4 regions of the Ruegeria sp. CDSB136 genome follow, and region 3 is predicted to be linked to each of the others. Evidence: riboswitches for the same ligand, from Rfam matches in the RefSeq annotation. Region 3 holds a riboswitch; each other region holds the start of a gene.
The links. Region 3 has a riboswitch for cobalamin ahead of AC2FIR_RS15785 (DUF4198 domain-containing protein). Riboswitches for the same ligand answer to the same signal wherever they lie in the genome.

Region 1: linked by a shared signal. The riboswitch ahead of AC2FIR_RS03255 (hypothetical protein) and the one ahead of AC2FIR_RS15785 (DUF4198 domain-containing protein) in region 3 are both predicted to bind cobalamin.
Region 2: linked by a shared signal. The riboswitch ahead of AC2FIR_RS08280 (DUF1636 family protein) and the one ahead of AC2FIR_RS15785 (DUF4198 domain-containing protein) in region 3 are both predicted to bind cobalamin.
Region 4: linked by a shared signal. The riboswitch ahead of AC2FIR_RS16325 (DUF1636 family protein) and the one ahead of AC2FIR_RS15785 (DUF4198 domain-containing protein) in region 3 are both predicted to bind cobalamin.

The regions. Positions count from the first base shown of each region.
Region 1 is NZ_JBXWOP010000002.1:169,534-175,308, forward strand. Features, by position in the region: gene AC2FIR_RS03240 (YbaB/EbfC family nucleoid-associated protein) at 1-178, opposite strand, end outside; gene AC2FIR_RS03245 (DNA polymerase III subunit gamma/tau) at 274-2,034, opposite strand; gene AC2FIR_RS03250 (protein-tyrosine phosphatase family protein) at 2,205-2,708, shown strand; gene AC2FIR_RS03255 (hypothetical protein) at 2,710-3,117, opposite strand; cobalamin riboswitch at 3,205-3,425, opposite strand; gene AC2FIR_RS03260 (alpha/beta hydrolase family protein) at 3,591-4,499, shown strand; RNA gene ffs (signal recognition particle sRNA small type) at 4,499-4,597, opposite strand; gene AC2FIR_RS03270 (bifunctional 2',3'-cyclic-nucleotide 2'-phosphodiesterase/3'-nucleotidase) at 4,637-5,775, opposite strand, start outside.
Region 2 is NZ_JBXWOP010000006.1:64,127-69,901, reverse strand. Features, by position in the region: gene cphA (cyanophycin synthetase) at 1-1,227, shown strand, start outside; gene AC2FIR_RS08285 (Mur ligase family protein) at 1,243-2,979, shown strand; cobalamin riboswitch at 3,090-3,292, shown strand; gene AC2FIR_RS08280 (DUF1636 family protein) at 3,394-3,750, shown strand; gene AC2FIR_RS08275 (ABC transporter ATP-binding protein) at 3,747-4,532, shown strand; gene AC2FIR_RS08270 (ABC transporter substrate-binding protein) at 4,551-5,498, shown strand; gene AC2FIR_RS08265 (FecCD family ABC transporter permease) at 5,500-5,775, shown strand, end outside.
Region 3 is NZ_JBXWOP010000014.1:125,141-130,915, forward strand. Features, by position in the region: gene AC2FIR_RS15770 (fumarylacetoacetate hydrolase family protein) at 1-592, shown strand, start outside; gene AC2FIR_RS15775 (winged helix-turn-helix domain-containing protein) at 596-1,810, opposite strand; gene AC2FIR_RS15780 (LacI family DNA-binding transcriptional regulator) at 1,815-2,840, opposite strand; cobalamin riboswitch at 3,198-3,397, shown strand; gene AC2FIR_RS15785 (DUF4198 domain-containing protein) at 3,527-4,312, shown strand; gene cbiM (cobalt transporter CbiM) at 4,319-4,930, shown strand; gene AC2FIR_RS15795 (NikL family nickel/cobalt ECF transporter subunit) at 4,927-5,508, shown strand; gene cbiQ (cobalt ECF transporter T component CbiQ) at 5,508-5,775, shown strand, end outside.
Region 4 is NZ_JBXWOP010000015.1:73,626-79,400, reverse strand. Features, by position in the region: gene AC2FIR_RS16335 (YybH family protein) at 1-217, shown strand, start outside; gene AC2FIR_RS16330 (hypothetical protein) at 389-724, opposite strand; cobalamin riboswitch at 1,210-1,417, shown strand; gene AC2FIR_RS16325 (DUF1636 family protein) at 1,512-1,892, shown strand; gene cobW (cobalamin biosynthesis protein CobW) at 1,889-2,944, shown strand; gene cobN (cobaltochelatase subunit CobN) at 2,948-5,775, shown strand, end outside.

The DNA.
Region 1 (5,775 bases), on a different contig from region 3:
CCAGACCTTTGAGTTCGCCCTTGGCGGTGGCGGTGGCCTTGACCAGACCGGCGCCGGATTCGCCGACAACCATGAGGTTGTTCAGTTCTTCCTGCATTTCGGCCATTTTGGTCTGCAGGTCCTGCGCGGATTTCATCATCTTGGCCATATCGCCCAGACCGCCTAAACCTTTGAGCATCGGGTTTCTCCTGTAAATCGATTTGACGCCTAAATACGAAGGGTGACTGCGTGACACAAGGGGCATGGGCATCCTCCTGTATTCCAGGCAGATGTTCAGTCCTCTTCGAACGGGTCCCATTCGTCTTCGACCTCGGGCAGAGCCTCGGTTTCGACCTTGGCGGCGCGCTGTTCCGGGGTTTCGATCCGTTTGATGCGCGCCTTGGGAAACTGCATGAGTACCGCCTGAACCAGCGGGTGTTGCTCGGCCTGGGCCCTTAGCGCGAGATCGGCCGCGTCGCGGACCTCGGCGATCGTGGCGGCTTCGCCGTCTGCCACAATGGATACCGCCCACCGATTGCCTGTCCATCGCTGCAGCGCCGAACCCAGCCGTTGGGCAAGGTCTGTCGGGGCATGATCGGTCGGCGTAAATTCGATCCGGCCCGGTGAGTAGGACATCAGCCGCACACCGTTTTCGACCTCGACCAGCAGCTTTACGTCCCGATTTGTCCGGATCAGTTCGACCACATGTTCGAAGGTCGGATAGCGCGCCAGAGCGGTTTGGACGTCCTGTGCCAGGGCCGCAGTCGGCGCGCCGGCAGGGCCATTCGGAGCGGAAACGTAGGAAGACCTTGCCGATGCCTGAGGTTGTACCGGGGCGTGCGAGGGTACGGCCATGCCGCCACCGGGGCCTCCGTTCGGCGTGGGTGGAGGTGCGTCCTGCAAACGTTTGATCAGTTCTTCCGGGCTTGGCAGGTCGGCCACATGGGTCAACCGAATGACGGCCATTTCCGCTGCCATCATGGCGTTTGGCGCAGCTGAGACCTCTTCGAGCGCTTTCAGCAGCATTTGCCACATGCGGGTCAGGACACGCATCGGCAGGGCTTCGGCCATTTGCTGTCCGCGTGCGCGTTCGTCGGGCGAAACGGTCGGGTCCTCGGCGGCGTCTGGCGTGATTTTGACCACGGACACCCAATGGGTGATTTCGGCCAGATCGCGCAGCACGGCAAGCGGGTCGGCGCCCTCGGCGTACTGAGCGCTTAGCTCTGTCAGCGCCCCCGCCGCGTCGCCCCGCAGGATCATGTCCATCAGGTCCAGGACGCGGCCCCGGTCCGCCAGACCCAACATCGCCCGGACCTGATCGGCACTGGTTTCACCGGCCCCGTGCGAGATCGCCTGATCCAGCAGCGAAGTTGCATCACGCGCCGAACCTTCGGCCGCTCGGGTGATCAGCGCCAGCGCGTCTTCTGCGATCTGGGCGCCCTCGGCGGCGGCGATCTTGTTCAGAAGACCGATCATGTCCTCGGGTTCGATTCTGCGCAGGTCGAAGCGTTGGCAGCGCGACAGGACCGTAACCGGAACCTTGCGGATTTCGGTAGTCGCGAAGATGAACTTCACATGCTCGGGCGGTTCCTCAAGTGTCTTGAGCAGCGCGTTGAACGCGCTGGTCGAGAGCATGTGAACCTCGTCGATGATATAGATCTTGTAGCGCGCGCTGGCAGCACGATAGCGGACGCTGTCTATGATTTCGCGAATATCGTTCACGCCGGTGCGGCTGGCGGCGTCCATCTCCATCACGTCGACATGGCGGCCTTCCATGATCGCCACGCAATGTTCGCATTGGCCGCAGGGTTCGGTCGTCGGTTTGCCGTCGCCATCGGGGCCGATGCAGTTCATGCCCTTGGCGATGATCCGCGCCGTTGTCGTTTTGCCGGTGCCGCGGATGCCGGTCATGATGAAGGCCTGCGCGATCCGGTCTGCCTCGAACGCGTTTTTTAGGGTGCGCACCATGGCATCCTGACCAACCAGGTCGGCAAAGGTTTCCGGGCGGTATTTGCGGGCAAGAACCTGATAAGCGGGGCTGGGCGTGTCGGTCATTTCTGCTCTGTCGGATTCGTATCAGAAGTGCAGCGTAGAGTGCGCCGCCGCCTGCGTCCACAGCCGGTTCGCGAAATTCATTTGGGAATGCTTCGGGATGCGCGTAAAAATGAAGGCGAAAGCATTTTTGACCGGATTCTTGTGCGTAACGATTAAGGAGGGCGCGTTGCATGTCTCAGATGATTATTCATGCGCTGCAGGTCGGAGGAGGTACTCTGGCCCTGACATCAATGCCGGGGCGTGGGGGTAAATATGCCCAGGACCTGAATGCGATTTCCGACTGGAAGCCCGGTCTTGTCATTTCAATGACGACCGAAGTCGAGATGCTGCAGGACGGCGCGCGTGACTTCGGAACCGACATTCAGGCGCGCGCCTGCCGCTGGGTCCATCTGCCGGTCGAAGATTTCGGTGCGCCCCCCGACGCCGTGACTGCGCGCTGGCCCGATGTAAGCGCGGCCGTCCGCCATGCTCTGTCAGGGGGCGGGCGCATTCTGGTGCATTGCCGGGGCGGCTGTGGCCGGTCCGGAATGGTGGTGTTGCGCCTGATGGTCGAATGCGGCGAGCAACCGGGTGCAGCCCTGAAACGGTTGAGGGCGGTGCGGCCCTGTGCGGTTGAAACAGATGCACAACTGGCATGGGCCACGCAATTGATTCCGGCCAGCGCGGACCCGTAGGTCAGGCCGACAAATGTCCGGCCTGGGCCGCTACTTGGCGACCTGCCAGGGCCGAAGCTTCAAGCATGGCGCAGGGCGGGTCCGACAGAATTGCGGACGGCAGCGCACGGAACTCTGCGCAGAACATCATGTCTGCATAATCCTCCAACCTGTCGCCCGGAGTTTCCTCATTCGTTCCGCAAAACACCCGGATTTTGTCTGGCCGCGCGTGGAACCGGGCCATGCACCCTTCGGGGCAATGGGCAAGCTCGCTGCTGCCTTCAATGGCGAATTGCGGGGTTGCGGCCGGGCCGGCGCTTGCCACGGCGCGCGTCAGAGCCCGCGCCATTTGCGCCAGTGCCGGACAGGGTTTGCCGGTGCGCTGGCACACAGTGGCAGAAAATTCGTGTGTCCTTGTCTTCCAGATCATAATGCGCCCTCCGCGCGCGGCGCGGGGCAAGGATCAGGTGTGACGGGGCTATGCCATCAGGACCTGCCCGGACACCCCGCCCGAGTTTCGGTTTCAGTATCGATGGCAGGTCTCCTGACTTGCGGGTCATCGCTTTGCCGACCTTCCCAGCCCTTCGGCCAGTGGTGTTTCGGCATTGCTCACCGCTTACAGTTGCGGGGGCAGTCTCGGCCTTGGTTCCTTCCGGCAATGCCAGACAGAACCGCACCGTGTTCCCTTTTCATCCCGGCCCCGGAAAGGGCGCGGAAACCATCGCCTCATCGCTAGCGGTTGCCGGGTCCCCGAGTCAAGCGCATAGCGCGGGCCGAGGCATTTGGTCCGATGCGTGGTCGGGAAAGCGGACGTTTGGTCATGTTTGCACCGGGTTGACTTGAGCGGGCGACTGGCCTGACAGATAGGTGAACTGAACTGTTCAGTTGAGAGCGGAGCATGAGATGTTGGACATACAGGAACGGGTCTTGACCGAAGACATACGATTTCCCGCCGGGACGGCGATGCTGTCGGGTCGCCTGTACCTGCCTGTTGCAGCGCCTGATATCGTAGTTGTTCTGAACAGCGCGACCGGCGTTCCCCAGGACTATTATCAGCATTTTGCCCGGTGGCTGGCGGAAGAGCAGGGCATTGCCTGCCTCACCTATGATTACCGCGATTTCGGAAAATCGTTATCGGGGCGCCTGAAGGATTCGCGTGTCACCATGTCCGATTGGGCGCTGGTCGATATTCCCGCGGCCCGGGCCGAGATGCGGCGGCGATTCCCAAGTGCGCGGCAGTGGACCATTGGTCATTCGCTGGGGGGTATGCTTGGGCCATTGCAATCGGATGTGGATCAGGTCGACCGGATGATTTGTGTGTGTTCAGGCCTGGTTACGTTGTCGGATCATCCGTGGCCCTACAGGGGGCTGGCCGGAATCTTCTGGTACGGTCATGCGCCTTTTGCAGTTCATATGCTGGGGTATCTGCCCGGCAAGGCCATTGGGTTTGGCTCGGACCTGCCGTCAAAGGTCTACTGGCAATGGCGAAAATGGTGCACCTCGCCGAACAGCTATTTGCCTGAAATTGGCCAAAGCCTGCCCGCAGCGACCTGGCCGCGGGCCGGTGGTCCGGTTGACCTGTTTGCGATTTCGGACGACCAGATGGTGCCTGAAAATGCGGTCTGGAGGCTGGCCGAGCTATACGGCCCGGACGCCAACCGTCATGTGCTTGAACCAAAGGATTTCGGGCTGAAATCCATTGGCCACATTGGTGTTTTTGCGCGCAAAAACAAAGCGGTCTGGCCGAGGCTGATCGAGTCTGCGGAGCAGCAAGTCCGTTCCGACCGGAAAGATGTGACGATTGCGGGATGAAGTGAGAGGTTGGACATCGACCCAAGCGGGGCTCGTTGTGGCTGCTTCCTTCCGGACCTGACCAGGTTGGCGAGGCGCTCGCCCGCGCCAACCTCTCAATCGTCGATATAGGGAAGTTGCGCCAGGAAGACAACCCGTCAGAGTGACAGTCTGATCCGCAGAAAGCCTTCCGGGTCATGCCCCAGCACATGCGGATCGTATGCGTCCAGTTCGGAAAGATGCGCCCTTGCTCCCGGCCCGGTTTTCAGAATCGAAGCGTGCCCGGGAAGCCGGACAAGGCTGAAGGGGAAGGGCGCAGATTGCATCGGGTCGCCCGGTAATCCCCCCGAAAGATAGTCGCGCAGGACGTGCCTGATGGGTAAGGCCGGCAGATTGATCTGCCGGGCCTGATGCGCAACAGGGAAGTGTCCGCCGCCGCTGGCCCGGTAACTGTTCAGGGCCACAACGAATTTCTGGGTGGGTTCAACAGGGATTCCACCGCAGCAAATCTCGCGGACACGGTTTGCAGCGGGATCGACCAGCATTCCGTGAGAATCAAAACGCGCCGGCTGGGAAAGATCGATCCGATAGGTCAGGCCGAACAGCACATCGAAGTTATGCCCGGCCCGTGTTTCATCGGTCAGAGTGCGGACAGCTCCTTCATCCACCTGATTGAAAATGCCCGCCGACATTTCAAGCCAGTCACGGACCATGTCGCCGGTGACAAGCGCGGCGCGCAGTTCATTCGGGAAAGAATGAAGATCCGAAACATTGCGCAACCGAACCTTTCCGGGCGGTACTTCCGTGTAGGAGCGCGGTCCCGCGCGGCCTCCGAACTTGCAGGGCGAAACAGCGGACAACAGTGGAAGCCCCCGCAGGTCTTCGTCCAGATGGAGGTTCAATGCCGCTGCCTGGGCGCTGGCGACCAGCGCGAGGCCCCGATCTGGTGCGCAAAAGCTGAAATAGCTGTGCAGGCTTTGACCGGTGTGGCCCACGGGTCTTGAGGCCAGCGCACGGATTTCTTCGTGGCCGTAACTGAACAGATGCTGCATTCCGGGGTCTTCGGATACCGCTCCGTTCCCGTGCCGGGAGAGAACAGGCGGCAGCTTAACCTGCTGCCCGACAACCTTCCATCGCCCGGCAGAGGTTTTCTGCACATGCAGGTCAATGATGCCAAGATGCGTCCCGGCGACGCCAGGCATGACAACCGGTTTGCCATGTACATGCCCCCGGGTTGCGTCCGTATGATCCAGCCCTTCGTGATCCTTGCCGGGAAGTGTGAGATGCGTATGGCCTG
Region 2 (5,775 bases), on a different contig from region 3:
GGCATGACCTCGACCGACGGGGTCTATGTGGATGGCAAGCTGAGCGTCAAGGGCGACATGACCGGGCCCAAGTCGGCCCAGATCGTGCTGCGCGATCCGATGGTCGATTTCGCCGTGATGGAGACCGCGCGAGGCGGGCTGGTGCGTTCGGGCCTGGGCTATCAACGCTCGAACGTGGCCGCCTGTCTGAACGTATCCGCCGACCATTTGGGGCTGGGTGGCATCAACACGGTTGAAGAGCTTGCCGTGGTCAAACGCGTCGTGGTGGAAAGCGCCACGGATACGGCCGTTCTGAACGCCGACGACATCAACTGCCTGAAGATGGCGGATTATGCCGGGGCAAGTCAGATCTTCTATGTCACGACCAATCCCGGCCACAGTCTTGTGAAAGAACATATCAAGGAAGGCGGCAAGGCCATCGTGCTGGAAAAAGGCATGAACGGTGACATGCTGACCATCTACGACAATGGCCTGCATATCCCCGTGCTCTGGTCGCACCTGATCCCGGCGACACTGGAAGGCAAGGCGATCTTCAACGTGCAGAACGCCATGTTTGCTGCCGCCATGGCCTATAGTTTTGGCGTTGATCTGGACAACATCCGCCACGGGCTGCGGACCTTTGACACCAGCTATTTCCAGGCACCGGGGCGGATGAACGTTTATGACGAACATCCGTTCAAGGTAATCCTGGATTATGGCCACAACCCCGCCGCCCTGAAGGCAATGGCGGCGCTGGCCGACCAGCTAGAGATCAAGGGCCGCAGGCTGTGCGTCGTATCGATGCCCGGTGACCGTCGTGACGAGGACGTCGAGGACGCGGGCGCGGCGCTGGCCGGTCATTTTGACCACTTCATCTGCAAGGCTGACGACCGCCGTCGCGGACGCGGGCATGACGAAATTCCTCAGATGCTGCGGCAGGCGTTGATTGCAGGCGGCACGCCGGATGAGGCGATCACAATCATCCCTGATGAGGTCGAAGCGGTGACGGCGGGTCTTGAAATGGCAGCTCCCGGCGATCTGCTGGTGATATTCGGCGACGACACCACCCGCTGCTGGAAACAGATCATCTACTTCAATTCGGATGGAGACGCACCTGAAGCTGAAGCAATCGGCAAGCCTGCCCCTGTTGAGACCTCTTTCGAGGACATGTTCGACAGCGATCAGGCCCTGATCCGGGACGAGCGCGGCGTGCGTCTGGCCCGCGAAATCAGCGAAGACGCGGATTGAGCCGAGGGCACCGGAATGGACAGAATTGAAGAGCTTGAGACCGCGCTGACCATCCCCAGCGCGACCAGTGACGCGTTTCGGGTAGACGATGCGCGCCGGCTGACCGGGCCCGGGTTGCTCTGGGATCACCCGGGCGCAATCATGGACGTCTTTTTTGGCCAGGAGCAGTCTTCGCGTGTCATTGAGCTGTGGCAGCATCATGCACGTCGCGTGCTGGATGCGCTCGGCTGGCACCAAGAAAAGCTGACATATCGGGTATTCACCGGCGGCGTGAACCTTGCGATTTCAGCGCCGATGGATCAGCTATATTCAGCGATCTTTGCGGTCCAGACCGCATGGCATTTCTGTGCCGCGGCGCTGGTCGGGGAAACAACCGGCGATTTCGACAAGATGATCGCCGACGTCCGCGACGTCATGGCCAAAGAGGCAAATCCGGCCCTGATCGCCCTGATCCAGGCGGCCTCGGCGCGGGGCGTCGATATCCTGTGTGACGACGACAAGATTTCGATCGGCCACGGGGTCGGAAGCCAGATCTGGGCCTGGAACGCTCTGCCTGCGCCTGATGAAGTCGAGTGGGACGCCTTGCATAACATCCCCGTCGCCTTCATCACCGGAACCAATGGCAAGACCACAACGACCCGGCTGCTTGAGGCGATCGCCCGGGCGGCGGGCAAGGTTGCCGGGCTGACCTCGACCGAGTTTGTCCGCGTCGGCGACGACATCCTCGACCGTGGTGATTATTCCGGCCCCGGCGGAGCGCGCATGCTGCTGCGCGACCGGCGGCTTGAAGTCGCCTGTCTGGAGGTTGCCCGTGGTGGAATCCTGCGCCGGGGTCTTCCAACCCATGCCGCCTCGGCTGCGGCTGTCACAAATGTCGCCAATGATCATCTGGGTCAGTATGGCGTCAACACGGTTCCGGAGTTGGCGCATGCCAAGTTCGCCGTGCACCGCACCCTTAAGAAAGATGGCGTTCTGGCCCTGAACGCGGATGACGCGTATGTCCGGGATGAGGCACTGAACACGTCCTGCAGGATCTGGTGGTTCTCGCTGGACCAGAAAAACGCACTGATCCAACAATCCCGCGAGCAAGGACATTGTTGTGCCTTCCTGCGGGACGAGATGATTGTGTTCTTCGATGGCTTCTCGGAACAACCGGTGATTTCGGTTCACGATGTGCCGCTCGCCATGGGCGGGGCTGCCAGGTACAATATTCTCAACGCAATGACTGCGCTGTGTCTGGCCCGCGCACTCGATATCCCGATGCAGGCCATTCGCGCCGGATTGTCCGGGTTCAAGCCAGACGCCAAAGATAATCCTGGCCGGTGCAACGAGTTTTCACATAACGGCGCCCGTGTCTTTGTCGATTTTGCGCATAACCCACATTCGGTCGCAGCGGTGTGCGAGGCTTTGTCCGGACTTCCGGCAAAGCGCCGCTTCATACTGCTAAGCCATGCCGGGGACCGGTCCGATCAGGACATCATCGATGTCACGCAAACGGCCTTGCGGTTCCAGCCGGATGTGGTCGTCGCTGCCGAGCTTGAGGGCTATCTGCGGGGACGCAACCTTGGTGAGATTCCAAAGCTGATTAAGCAGGCGGCAATGGACAAGGGTCTTCGGGATGAGCAGATCCTGAGCGCGCCTTCCCCGACCGAGGCGAGCAGGACAATACTGGATCAGATCGAACCGGGCGATCTCGCCCTGTTGCTGGTCCTGTCCGAGCGCGAGCAAGTCTTAAAACTGCTGGAAAACTGAACCCCTACGCTGAATCCGAGAGCCTCGGGCGGTGAAATTCGAACACCGCCCTGCCCAGCCGATCCGATTGTCCTGCCAATAATTCTGTATTGACGCATGCCCGGGTCTGAGGCACTTAGCTAGTAGATGGTTCCCGAAGGAAGACCCGAGGGATGAAAAGGGAATACGGTGCGGCCCTGAAGGCCAAGTCCGTAACTGCCCCCGCAACTGTAAGCGGTGAGCGACGCCAAACACCCACTGGCCGAATAGGCCGGGAAGGAAGGCCAAGCAAGGACCCGCGAGTCAGGAGACCTGCCATCAGTGTTCAACCAACCCAGGGCGGGGCGCCCTGGAAGGAGGCTTAGATGGCACGTCAGTCACGTGTTTACATGATCAGCACCTTCTGTCCGCGCTTGGCAACAAGTGGAGCGGACCATGTCAGACGCCACTGATCATATTCTTCTGATCTGTTCGACATGCAACGGTGATTTGTCTGCGGACAAAATACGCTCTTCTTTGTCAGATGCGCTACCTTCCGGGTTTGCCATTCGCACGGTCGATTGCATGGCCGGGTGTGCGCAGCCGACAACTGTTGGGTTTCAGGCCGCCGGCAAAGCCCAATACCTGTTCGGTGACATCCGGACCCCGCATGACATCGCGGCCTTGGCCGAATTCGCGTTGCAATATCAGAACAGTGCCGATGGATGGACATGCGCGTCCGACAGGCCGAGCGCGCTTTTTGACAAAACCCTTTCCCGTTTGCCCCGAATGATTTTGGAGGAGCCTTCATGACGACCTCTGCATTTCTTGCCGTGCGTGACGTCGAATACTATGCGCTGAATGGTGATGTTCTGCTGCAAGCGGCGTCTTTTGAACTGGAAGAAGGCGCAATCCTTGCAATTGCCGGGCCGAACGGGGCCGGGAAGACGACGCTTCTGAACCTGTTGTGCGGCACGGCCGAACTGGTGCTGGGCGACGTTTTGATCAATGGGCGCAGCCTGAAACACATGCCCGCCAACGAGCGCGCCCGAATGATCGCTGTTGTCAGTCAGCACGAACTGCCGGATAGCAGACTGTCTTTGCGGGAATATGTGGCCTTGGGGCAAATCCCGATCCGGGCTGATCGGTCGAAAGAGGGCCACGCCGCCGAACTGGACAGGGTTTTGAACCTGACAGGTCTGAGTGATCTGGCGGACAAACGAATGGGCGTACTTTCCGGGGGTGAACGTCAACGTGCGCATATTGCGCGCGCTCTGGCACAGAACCCTTCGCTTTTGTTTCTGGACGAACCGACAAACCATCTGGACCCCGACGCCAAGGGGCGGATGCTGTCGCTGGTTGCCGAGTTGGGCATCACGGTGGTTATGATCGTCCACGACCTCGTCATGATCCCCGAATTCGCCACCCATGTGGCCATGATGAAATCCGCGCGGCTCACGGGCTTTGGTCCCGTGGCCGATGTGCTGACCTCGGACCAGGTTCGGGAAACCTTTGGCGTCGACTACCTGTACTTTCACCATGAGGGCCGCGTGATTCCGGCGCTGGATATCCGAAAAACCTCGGTCTCAAACTAACCCTAGGAGCATCTTTGAATGAAACAGATCTGGTCGGTGGTCCTGACCACAGCCCTGGCAGGCGGTGCGTCGGCGCAAGAAATTGCCGTCGACAATTGCGGCAAGCCGCTGGTTTTTGAAACTGCGCCCGAGCGGATTGTCGTGCACGATATGAACATGACCGACATGGCCTTTGCGCTGGGTCTGCAGGACAAGATCGTCGGGCTGACCGGCATCACCGGATGGTACAAGACCAGCCCGGAATTCGATACGCTGCGCGGCGACATTCCCGAGCTTGCGCCCAAATACCCAACGGTCGAGAACCTTGTGGCCGCCGAACCCGATATGTTCTTCGCGGGCTGGTATTACGGGATGAAGCCGGGCGGAGACGTGACCCCTGACACGCTGGAACCCTTTGGCATCAAGACCTTGATCCTGTCCGAAAGCTGCGTGCATCTGGACAAGGACCGCCCCGAAGCCAGCATGAACCTGCTGTTTGATGACGTTCTGCGCCTGGGCCAGGTCATGCAGGTCGAAGACAAGGCGAAGGAACTGGTTGATGGTTGGAAAGAAGAACTGACCGAGATCGAAACCCGGACAGCCGATCTGCCCAAACCGCGCGTTTTCCTGTTGGATGGTCCGGCTGATGCGCCCTTCACCGCGGGCAAGTTTGCCATTCCCGATGCGATGATTTCCGCAGCGGGCGGTGAAAACGTGACCCATGACATGGATACAAGCTGGGGCCGCACCTCGTGGGAAACGGTGGCGGCCGCCAACCCCGAATTTCTGGTGCTGCTGGATTACCAGACCGGCAACGGCGCCGAGGATACCTTCAAATTTCTGCAGGAGCATCCGGTGATGTCCCAGACCGATGCCGTCAAGAACGAGGCCTGGATTGGCCTGCGGTACGAGGAACTTACCCCCGGACCGGCAAATATCGAGGCGATCCTGAAAATGGCGCAGGCCATGCATCCGGATCTCAACTGATATGGGTCGACTTGGCCTGACACTTCTGCTGGGGGCGGTCGTTCTGGCCGCCCTTTTGCTGATCTCAACCATCTACGGCACCACATCCATTCCGGTTTCCGACACGTTCACCGCTGTCTTGCTGGGAACAGGTCTGAGTGACGGGGAAATGTCGCCGTTGCACCGGATCGTGTTTGATTTGCGCCTGCCGCGCGCCCTGTTCGCGGCCGTAATCGGCGCCGGGTTGGGCATCGTCGGCGTCGTCCTGCAAACCACAACCCGCAACGATCTTGCTGAT
Region 3 (5,775 bases):
GGCCCATGCGGCTGAAATGGGAAATACAGTGGACCGCGAGGCGCCGTTCTATTTCACCAAGTCCGCACCAAACGCCATCCTGACCGGAGCGACCGTGCCATATCCGCCGGGTACCGAAAACTATCATCACGAAATGGAGCTGGCGATTGCAATCGGTAAGCCGGTGTTCCGCGTCAGTCGCGAGCAGGCTTTGGGCGCGGTGTTTGCCTATGGCTGCGCGCTGGACATGACCCGCCGCGATCTGCAAATCCGTGAACGGAACAAACAGCGCCCGTGGGATCTGGGCAAGGATCTGGAAAACGGTGCCGTTTTTGCGCCGCTGACCCGGTCGGAGAGCTGGTCGCCGGACAAAGACAAGCGCATTCATCTGAGCGTCAACGGTGAAGTCCGGCAGGATGCGACCCTGGATGAGCTGATCTGGAAAATAGATGAGATCGTCAGCCATCTTTCAAATTACTATCACCTTCGTCCGGGCGATCTGATCATGACAGGCACCCCGGCCGGTGTTGGTGCGGTCCAGGCCGGTGATGTGATTGATGGCGGAATTGACGGTCTTGAACCGATCCACCTGACCCTTTCAAAGGCTGAATAGAGCCTATTTAGGGTCTTTCAGCCAGCCGTCGGCAAGCTCAACACGATCAAGGCCGGCAAACCTGCGCACCCGGTCCAGCTCGGCCTCCAGACGCCGGGTGCGCGCCTCTGACCAGCGCAACTTTCGCTCGGGCCAGACGGATTGTGCCCGCAATTCGCCGCTATCCCTGTGGGCCTTCATGTCGATCCGGCCGATCAGCCGATCACCTTCGAGCAGGGGGAAGACATAATAGCCGTAGGTTCTTTTGGGCGCGGGCACAAACACTTCGATCCTGTAGTGAAACCCGAACAGGCGTTCGGCGCGGTTTCGATCCCGCAGCATCGGGTCAAACGGGCTGAGCACGCGAATCCTGCCCGGTGGCGCGGGCAGTTCACGGGCCTCTTCAACCAAGCCCGGGCGGGAAAGCACTTTCCTTGTACGCCCATCCGCGCAGCTGATTTCGATTTCTTCAATCTCGCCGCTTTTTTGGGCTGCGGCGCACCAGTCTTTCGCCTCGGCCGCGCTGACCGTATCCCAAAACGCAGCCAGTTCGCCCGATGTTGCAAACCCCAACCTGTCGAGGGCGGCGTTGCACAGCCAGTCCACCGTTTTTTCGGCGTCGCATGGTGCATGACCGGGGCACAGATGAGTTTCGATCACCCGTTCGGTCAGGTCGTAGCGTTTCTGAAAGCCGTCCCGGCCAATGACGGTCAGCGCGCCCGAGCGCCACAAGAACTCCAGCGCGGTTTTGGACGGGTGCCAGTCCCACCAGCCGCCCGATCCTTTCTTTTCGTCCTTTCCCACATCGGACGAGGATACCGGACCGTGATCGCGGATGTGCAGCAGAACCGAGGCGAACTGTTGTTCAAATCCATCCCGCCGCCAATTCTTCCAGCGGGCTTTCAACAAATCGGCGTCGCGCTGAAAGCGCAGGTGCCAATGCCGGTAGAACTCCATCGGAATAACGGCGGCGTCATGTGTCCAATGCTCGAACAGCGCCCTGTCCCGTTCATACAGGCGCTTCAGATGTGTGCTGCGATAGGTGGACCTGCGCGAAAACAGGATCATGTCATGGGCGCGGGCCACGGTGTTGATACTGTCCAACTGAACAAAACCAAGCCGTCGGATCAGGTCCAGAAGATCCGCGCCCTTTGCGCTGCCCGACGGGGTTTCGGACAGCAAGTGACGATCCATGAACACCGCACGGGCTGTCCGGTTGTCCAGTTTCGGCAGTGCCAAGACTCTAACGCCGCTTCAGTGTGTCGCCGTAGCTGATTTTTGGCGTCAGGGTTACGCGGGTTTCAATCTCGGCTTCCGGGTCGGCTAGCTGTGCGGCGATGATCCCTGCGGCCTGACGGCCAATTTCCAGCCGGCAGGCATCCATGGTTGCCAGTTTGCGGGGCAGACCTTGCAGCAGTTCGACATTGTTGAACCCCGCCAGCCCGATTTGACCAGGGATGTCTATCCCCTGATCCAGCAGGTACAACAGTCCGCCAGCGCCGATCATATCATTGGAATAATACAGAAAATCCAGTTCCGGCGACCGTTCCAGCATCGCCTGCGTCATCTCGCGCCCCTTGGCCAGTGCTGAGCCGCCGGAATAGAACTCGCGATCCTCGATCTCGATCCCGTGTTTGCCCAGAACTTCGGTAAAGCCTTCGAAACGTTTGCGCGCGCGGTGGTCCAAAGGCATCTTGGTCCCCATGAAGCCGATATGCTGGTATCCGGCCTTCAGAATGGCCTGCGCCATTTCGCGGCCGGCACGGCGGTGCGAAATGCCGACCATCGCATCCACGGGTTTGCCGTCGGTATCCATGATTTCGACCACCGGAATGCCCGCGGAATCCAGCATCGCCCGGGCCGCTTCCGTGTGCTCCAGACCCGCGATGATCACGCCCGAAGGCCGCCACGAGAGCATCTCGTAAAGGACTTTTTCCTCTTTTTCCGGCAAATAATCGGTCACGCCGACCACTGGCTGCAATTCGGTGTCTTCCAGCACCTGATTGATGCCGGTCAGGACCTCGGGGAAGACCATGTTGGACAGTGACGGGATGATGACAGCGACCAGATTGACCCGGCTGGATGCCAGCGCACCCGCAATTTTGTTGGGCACGTAACCCAGCTCTTTTGCGGCGGCCAGAACCCGTGTTCGGGTCGCATCCGATACATCACCCCGATTGCGCAGGACCCTGCTGACCGTCATTTCGGATACCCCCGACGCTTCCGAGACATCGCGAAGGGTAAGCGGGCGTTTTGTTTCTGTGGTCACGAGGCACCTGCACTGTTGTTTTGCCCGATGGTAGCGTGAACACGGCGACAAATACAACAACTCTGCTTCTGCGTCGGACGCTGGACGGGTCGGACCTTTTGTGCATCGGAGCGACCCTACATATTTGCGGCGAGTTCAATTTTACACGCGAGTCAACGCCCGCAGTTTCAGGCCCAAAATCTCAAGTCCGCGAACTGAACCGACGACTATTGACCGCGGAAAGATATCTAGGAAAATACACACACTCGCGGTGGCGCATACCAAACCGCGTAGCAAGCGCGAACATGCAATTTCTGATTTCGCAAATGGCCCATGCAACGCCGCAATCAATTGTTGACCGTGTCTTACATATTCTGGCATGAACGCGCCATGTTCGGTTCCGGGGACATCCTCGGAAGCAATAGGGAATGCAGTGCGGCACATTTCGCCAACTCTGCAACTGCCCCCGCAACTGTAGGCGGCGAGCGCGGCTGATAATGCCACTGGGGTATCCCGGGAAGGTTAGTTTAGCGCTTTGACCCGCAAGTCAGGAGACCTGCCGAACATGCGCCCTTGGAAGGGGCGTTCATCATCGGCGACGGGGTGTGCGCCGGATCTGTTTGCCCGACAAGGCAGATGGCTTCGCGTTCCCCATCGTCAAAGCAGAATTGTGCCGGGGAAGGCGCGACGTGAGAAGGACTCGATTTGTGAAAAAACTGCTGGTGGCTGCAACGGCTGCTTTGGCGATGCCTGCATTGGCGCAGGCCCATTTCCTGCTGGAATATACCGACGACACGATGATCGAACGCCCCGGTGACGTTCCGGTCAAACTGGTTTTCTGGCACCCGTTTGAAGCTGGTCACGTGATGACCCTGGAAAGACCGGAAGAATTCTTTGTAATCCACAACGGTGAAAAAACCGATCTGATGGATACGCTGGAAGAAACCACTTTTGAAGGACCGGACAACATTGCCAAAGCGTTCCTGGGCTCGGTTCCGGTTAAACGCTCGGGTGACTATGTGGTGGTTACAGTTCCTGCGCCTTACTACGAAGAATCCGAGGATATCTATATCCAGCAGATCACCAAGGCTTACCTCAACCGAAACGAACTGCCGACCGACTGGGATCAGCCGCAGGGGCTGGCCACCGAGATTCTGCCGCTGAACAAGCCTTACAACATCATCGCCGGGTCAACCTTTACCGGTCGCGTGTTGAGCGAGGGACAGCCCGTCGCCGGCGCAGAAATCGAAATCGAGTACATCGCCGCAGCACCGGACATGACCGGCACCGGCGCGAAGGACGCCACCGTGTCCCCATTGCCGGGCGGCGCGTTGGTCGCGATTTCGGATGACAACGGATATTTCACTTTTGGTGTGCCAAAAGCCGGGTACTGGGGCTTCGCCGCTTTGGGCGTGGGTCCGGAAACCGAGCATGAAGGCAAAGAGCTGAGCCAGGATGCGGTCATCTGGATCCGCGCCTGGGATCTGGAGTAAGCCTGAATGCACATCGTCGACGGAGCCCTTTCAAACCCTGTCGTGATCGGCGGTGCGGTCGCCGCGGCTGGCGGGATCGCATTGGGCCTGAAATCGCTGGATCTGGATCGCATTCCCACGGCGGGCGTGTTGTCGGCCAGCTTTTTTGTCGCCTCGCTGATCCATGTGCCGATTGGCCCGTCGTCTGTGCATTTGATTCTGAACGGTCTGGCCGGGCTTCTGCTCGGCTGGGCCGCCTTTCCGGCCCTTTTTGTCGGCTTGCTGCTGCAAGCCGTGTTCTTCGGTTTTGGCGGATTGACCGTGCTGGGGATCAACACGGTGAATATCGCCCTTCCGGCGGTGTTGACTTGGATGATCTTTGGTCGCCTGATCGCACGTGGCTCACCTGTTCATGGGGCGATCTGGGGCGGCATCGGCGGCGCGTTTTCGATCGCCGCCACGACGGCTTTTGTCGCGGTCTCGCTGGCGCTGTCCGGCGATGAGTTCCTGCCCGCTGCCAAGCTTGTCTTTTTCGCCCACATTCCCGTCATGGCTATCGAGGCCGTGCTGACAGGTTTTGCCGTTCTTCTGGCCCGCAAGGTCAAACCGGAACTTTTTGTAAAGGTTGCGTCCACATGAAACAGTTGATCCTTGTTTGTACGCTTGCTCTCGCCCCGCTCCCGGCTCTTGCGCACAAGGTTATAGCGGGCGTTTTTCCGGCAGGCGACGCAATCGAAGGCGAGCTGGGGTTTTCCAATGGCGATATGGCCGCAGACCAGGAAGTCATCGTCTATGGCCCCGACGGCTCTGAACTGGGACGCACAGTAACCGATACGGACGGTTTCTTTCTCTACAGCCCGACCAGAGCTGTGACTCATACATTCAGGGCAGATCTGGGTGCAGGGCACGTCGCCGAAGTTGCCATGCCGGCCGACGAAGTGGCCGAAATCATGGGGGTCGAAGCCGAGCTTTCTGAAACAGCCACGCCGGTTGCATCTGCGGATGGCGCGGCAGCGGTGACTGTGGCCTCGCTCTCGGATGAGGAACGCGCCGCCATCGCCAAAGCGGTGCGCGACGAAACCCGCCCACTGCGGCGCGAGATCGCTGCCTACCGCGAGCACAATGATCTGCAGAACATCTTGGGTGGTATTGGTTATATCATTGGTCTGTTCGGCATCGGCTTTTATCTGGCCGCGCGCAAAAAGATGGCCACCTGATGGCACATGCGCTGGAACCACAGGCCAAAACACTGGCCGAGGCAGGCAGAGCCGCCCATTTCGGGATGATCGGAGACTACGATCCCCGTATGCGCATCGTTTTGGCCTGCATCTTTGCCATCGTCACGGTTGCCCTCAATAGTGTTCCGGCGCTGATCGGCGCTTTGTCCGTCTCGCTTGGGTTACTGGTGATGTCACGCTTGCCAGTCGGCCGGACCCTCAAGCGTATGGCCATGATGGACAGTTTCATCATCTTCATGCTGGTGT
Region 4 (5,775 bases), on a different contig from region 3:
AGCGAGCTGGGCGTTTGAGCGTTATGAGTTTACCGCCACCGATGTTCCGCGTGACTCGGGTCCTGCCACTGTTTCCACCGGCCATGGCATCAATATCTACCATCTTGAAGATGACGGAACATGGCGGGTGGCGCGGGATATCTGGTCCAACGCGAATAACTTCAGCGCTGGTAGATCAATCGCGCCGGCGTGTTCGGGGCGTGCCGAACCTTGCTGATCAAAAGATTTGATTGGTTGGCACGCCGCCCAAATGGCTTGGACACATACCGGATCGGCCGCTTTTAACCGGGTTCCATCCACGGCCAACTACATTGGCCTCCGGACGGAACCAGGCAAGTACTTTTCTCGGCAACCGAAAGGCCCAACCCGCAGACCGGGCATTAGCGAATTACTGGGCCACAACTTCCTTGCAGCTGCCTTTGCCCCATCCGGATTTGCTGCCCGAAGCCGAATAGTCAAACGTGCCAGTCTTGAGATTCACGTTGTAATTCAGGGTAAAGCCGTCACCGATATACAGGTAAGTCAGGGTGTCGAGGCCGGGATACACCTCAGCCTTATTGTCGATATCACCAATGGTAATATGCCCTTTGTTCTGGCCCTCGTATTTGACCAGCGTGGCCGCCATTTCCGGATATTTTGCATCCGCCGCTTCACACTCGAACACCCGGTCTTCCGCAACTGCAGCGACGGGTAAGTACACAAGAAAAGCTGCTAACTTTTTCATTTTTTGTTTCCTGGCATATTCTGTTCGCCGACGCCCGCTAAGGGCAGTTTGAGGCATAATTTTGCAAAAAATCTGGCTACTCTGTGCACAGCAAGACGGCCATCAGATTTGATCTCGAAGCGGTCGTTTTTGCCGGGTCTTGCGCGAATACTGAAATGGAGTATCCCGAGCCGGTCGGAACGGCGGTTACTTAATCAACGAAACCCCAATCCCTCAGTTTAGCGATGCCCGAAATGACAGGCGGTTGGTCGCCGCAACGTCCACACGCGGCCTGCCCCAGTGGTTCTGAAGCCGAATCCGCCCCGCCCGTCCGGTTCCCGCCGACCCCTTCCAAAATCAGCGAACATCACACGGAACACCTCAATCACGCAGGTTTTCGGGCGCCGTGAACGCCCGGCGATGCCGCTGAGTGACCACCTCAGGTCGCTTTTTCCTTCCGGCGGCGAAACCGCGCATCCTTAAGCTTGACAAGTCCCCCGCCTGTGCCGCATGTCCGACCCGTTGGTGTCCATCCCTGGATGGATGAAAAGGGAATGCGTCAGCGGTTTTTCCGTCAAACGCAGCCGCCCCCGCGACCGTGACCGGAGAGGGTGCCCATAGCCACTGGCCGAAAGGCCGGGAAGGCGGGACATCTGCCAGAGCAAGTCTCTGACATCCGCAAGCCGGGAGACCTGCCAGCACCCGAAGAAGAAACCGGGCGGGGTGTTCCGGTGTCGGGTCCATGTGCAGACGCGTGGCCCGCATGAAACCCCGTCCCCCGCGAAGAGGATTTGGGGGGATGAGAGACATGACCGAGACCGCACCAGTCGAGTTGCTGGTCTGTACCACGTGCCGCCGTGGACTGCCCGTCGAGGATGATGAAAAACGCCCCGGCACATTGCTGCACAAAGCGCTGCAACAGGCCGACCTGCCCGAAGGCATCACGCTGAAACCCGTCGAATGCCTGTCGAACTGCGATCAGGGCTGCTCGATCGTGCTGCGCGGTGGACCGGGTCGCTGGACCTTTGTCTATGAGAACCTGAACGAAGCCGAACACGTTGACGCCATTGTCGACGGTGCGACCAAATATCTGGCGACCGAGGACGGCTTGGTCAAATGGCGTGAGCGCCCCGAACATTTCCGCAAAAACTGCGCCTCCCGCATTCCCCCGATTGGAGCCCTGAAATGAGCACTCTTGAGAAATTACCCGTCACTGTGATCACCGGCTTTCTGGGCTCGGGGAAGACAACGCTGGTCAAGCACCTGATGCAGAACCCGCAGGGCAAACGTCTGGCGGTCGTGGTCAATGAATTCGGCGACGTGGGCGTCGATGGCGATATTCTGAAATCCTGCGCCATTCCCGATTGTCCGGCAGAGAACATCATGGAACTGGCAAACGGCTGCATCTGCTGCACCGTGGCCGATGATTTCATTCCGACCATCGAAGCGCTGATGGCGCTGGACCCGCGCCCCGATCACATTCTGATCGAAACCTCCGGCCTCGCCCTGCCCAAGCCGCTGCTGAAAGCCTTTGACTGGCCCGATATCCGCTCAAAAATCACTGTGGATGGCGTGATCGCTCTGGCCGATGCCGAGGCGGTCGCGGCAGGTCGCTTCGCTCCGAATGTCGAGGCGGTGGATGCCCAGCGCCTGGCCGATGACTCGATCGACCACGAAACGCCTCTTTCCGAGGTGTTCGAGGATCAGATATCCTGCGCCGATATCATCCTGCTGACCAAGCCCGATCTGGCCGGGCCAGAGGGTGTTGCCAAAGCCAAAGAGATCATCGCAGCCGAGGCCCCGCGCCCGCTGCCCGTCGTAGAGGTTGCCGAAGGCGTCGTAGACGTCCGCGTCGTGCTCGGTCTGGAAGCCGCAGCCGAGGATGACATGGACGCGCGTCCGTCGCATCACGACGGTCACCACGACCACGAACATGACGATTTCGAAAGCATCATCGTCGAACTGCCGGAGCAAAGTGACCCACTCGATCTGGTTGCCAAGATCGAACGTCTGGCCAGGGAACTGAACATCCTGCGCGTCAAGGGGTATGCGGCAGTTGCCGGCAAACCGATGCGTCTGCTGGTTCAGGCTGTCGGTGCCCGGGTGCGTCATCAGTACGACCGCCCCTGGGAACCCGGCGAGGAGCGCCGCTCGCGTCTTGTGGTCATTGCCGAGCACGACGACATCAAAGAGGCCGAAATCCGGGATATCCTCGTGGGTGTGACCGAGGCCGCCGAGTAAGCCATGCACGTCGTCTTCCGCGAAAGCCACGGGCTTGAAGAAACCGAGACCCCGACCGATCTGGGCCAGAGCCCGGCGGATCTGGTGATGTTGTCCTTTTCGGACAGCGATCTCGGTGCTTTCGCGGCAGGCTGGCATCGCGGCGGTGGGCCGGAAGGGCGAATGCCGACGATGCGGTTGGCCAATCTGACGGCGCTGAAACACCCTCTGTCCGTTGACACATATGTGGAACAAACGCTTGACGGCGCAAAAGGTATCCTGATCCGCCTGATTGGTGGGGTACCTTACTGGTCATACGGGCTGCAGCAGGTTCTTGCGCTGGCGCAGGCCAAAGGCATCGCGCTGGCGGTTCTGCCCGCCGACGGGCGTGTGGATACCCGGCTGGACGACTATTCTACCCTGCCCGTCTCGACCCTACGGCGGCTGGCACATTTGTGCGACACTGGCGGCGAGGTCGCGGCGCAGGCGGCTTTGGCGCAGATGGCCTTGGCGGCAGGTCTCTATGCCGGGCCGGTGATGGGGGCCAAAACCCTTCCCGAATGCGGTGTTTGGTGCCCTGACCGCGGCGTAATCCAGATAGAAACCGCATTTACGAACGATGCGAAACGCATCATCGTCACTTTCTATCGCGCCTACCTGACCTCCGCCGACACCGGCCCGGTCGCCGCCCTGATCCACAGCCTGCGTGCGCGTGGGTTCGAGGCAATGGGCATGTTCGCCCCTTCCCTCAAGGCACCTGCTGCCGCCGACTGGATGCGCCAAAACACCGTTGCACTGGAACCTTCTGCGATCATCAATGCCACCTCCTTCTCGGGCAAAGGTGCGTCGGGAACCTCTCCGCTTGACGCGGCGGGTGTGCCGGTTTTCCAGGTCGCTCTGGCAACTTCACGCCGCAAAGCGTGGGCCGAGGCCGAACGCGGTCTTTCCCCCGCCGACCTTGCCATGCACGTCGTGCTGCCCGAAGTGGATGGGCGGATCTCGGCGGGCATCGCCTCATTCAAGGAACCGGGCAAACGCGATCCGCACCTGGAGTATTCCCGCTTTGCCCACCGCGCTGAACCTGAACGGATCGAAGCGATCATTGATCGTGTAACCGGCTGGCTGAATCTGAACGACCGACCCAAAGCGGAACAGGTGCCGGTTCTGGTTCTGTCCACCTACCCCGGCAAGGACTGGCAGATGGCCCATGCGGTGGGCCTTGATGCGCTGGCATCAGCCGAAGCGATGCTGTCAGATTTGCAATGCGCCGGGTATGACACAGCCCCTGCCGAACCGATCGCCGACACATTGCTGGACGCCCGGATTGCCTGGTCGCTCGAAGATTATCAGGCCGCGCTTGCACACTTGCCGGATCAACTGAATACGGACCTGCAAACAGTCTGGGGCAAGCCCGAGGATGATCCGACCTTTGTTGATGGCGCGTTCCATTTCACCGCGCTTCACCGGGGCAAGGCGCTGGTCGCGCTGCAACCCGAACGTGGCAAGCCTGAACTGCGCGATGACGACTATCACGACCTTTCGCGCACACCGCGTCACAGCTATGTCGCGTTTTACCTTTGGCTGCGCAAAAGCCTGCACGCCGACGCACTGATCCATATTGGCGCCCATGGCACTCTGGAATGGCTGCCGGGAAAATCCGTTGCCCTGTCCGCCGAGTGTTGGCCCGAGGCGCTGATCCGTGATTTGCCGGTGATCTACCCCTTCATTGTCAACGACCCAGGCGAAGCCGCACAGGCCAAGCGCCGGATCGGAGCCGTCACGCTGGGTCACATCCCGCCCCCGATGAAGGAGAGCGGCACGCCGGACAGAATGGTTCGGCTTGAATCGCTGCTGGACGAATTCTCGAACGCCGACGGGCTTGACCCAAAACGACGCGACCGCTTGCAGGAAGATATCCGGGAAGAAGCTCAGGCCATCGGGCTGGAAAGCGACCTTGGCCTTGACCAAGCCACCTGTATCGCCGAGGCAATCACCCGCATCGACCGCTTTGTCTGCGACATCAAGGAAAGCCAGTTTGGCGACGGGCTGCATATTTTTGGCCGCGTGCCTGAAGTGACGGGCAATTTCGACCCCGCGCCATCTGCACACGCCGAACGCGCCGCCTTGCTGGACGTGCTGGCCGGAAAGCGAATTGAGGCTGGACCGTCCGGCTCGCCCTATCGCGGGCGATCGGATGTGCTGCCGACTGGGCGGAACCTCTTCACCACTGATCCCCGGTCGGTCCCGACCCGCGCGGCTTATTCACAAGGCGTGAAACTGGCCGAGGAACTGGTTCGGCGGCACCTGCAGGAGGAAGGCGATTATCCGAAAGGCCTGATCGTCGATCTATGGGGGTCTGCCACCATGCGCACGGCAGGCGAGGAATTCGCGATGGCGCTGCACCTGCTGGGCGTGAAACCGGTCTGGGACAAGGGATCAGAGCGGGTATCAGGCATCGAAGTGCTTCCAATCACCGACCTCAGCCGTCCGCGACTGGACGTGACCCTGCGTGTGTCGGGCCTGTTCCGGGATGTATTCCCGACGCTTTCCGCCCTATATGGCCAGGCCGTTCGGGCTCTGTCCCAGCGGGACGAAGCGCCGGACTGGAACCCCTTCGCGGGGCAGACCCCGAACCCTCGGGTCTTTGGCCCGGCTCCGGGCAGCTATGGCCTGAATATGACACACTTGTCGGAAACCTACACCGACGAGGCCCGCACGCAGGCGGGTGAGGCCTGGCTACTGGCCAGTTCATTCGCACTGGAAGGCGAACACGTCGCACAGGATATCGACGGCATTACCCGACAAGTCGCCAAAGCGGACAGCTTCGTGCACCTTCAGGACCTGACCGAAAC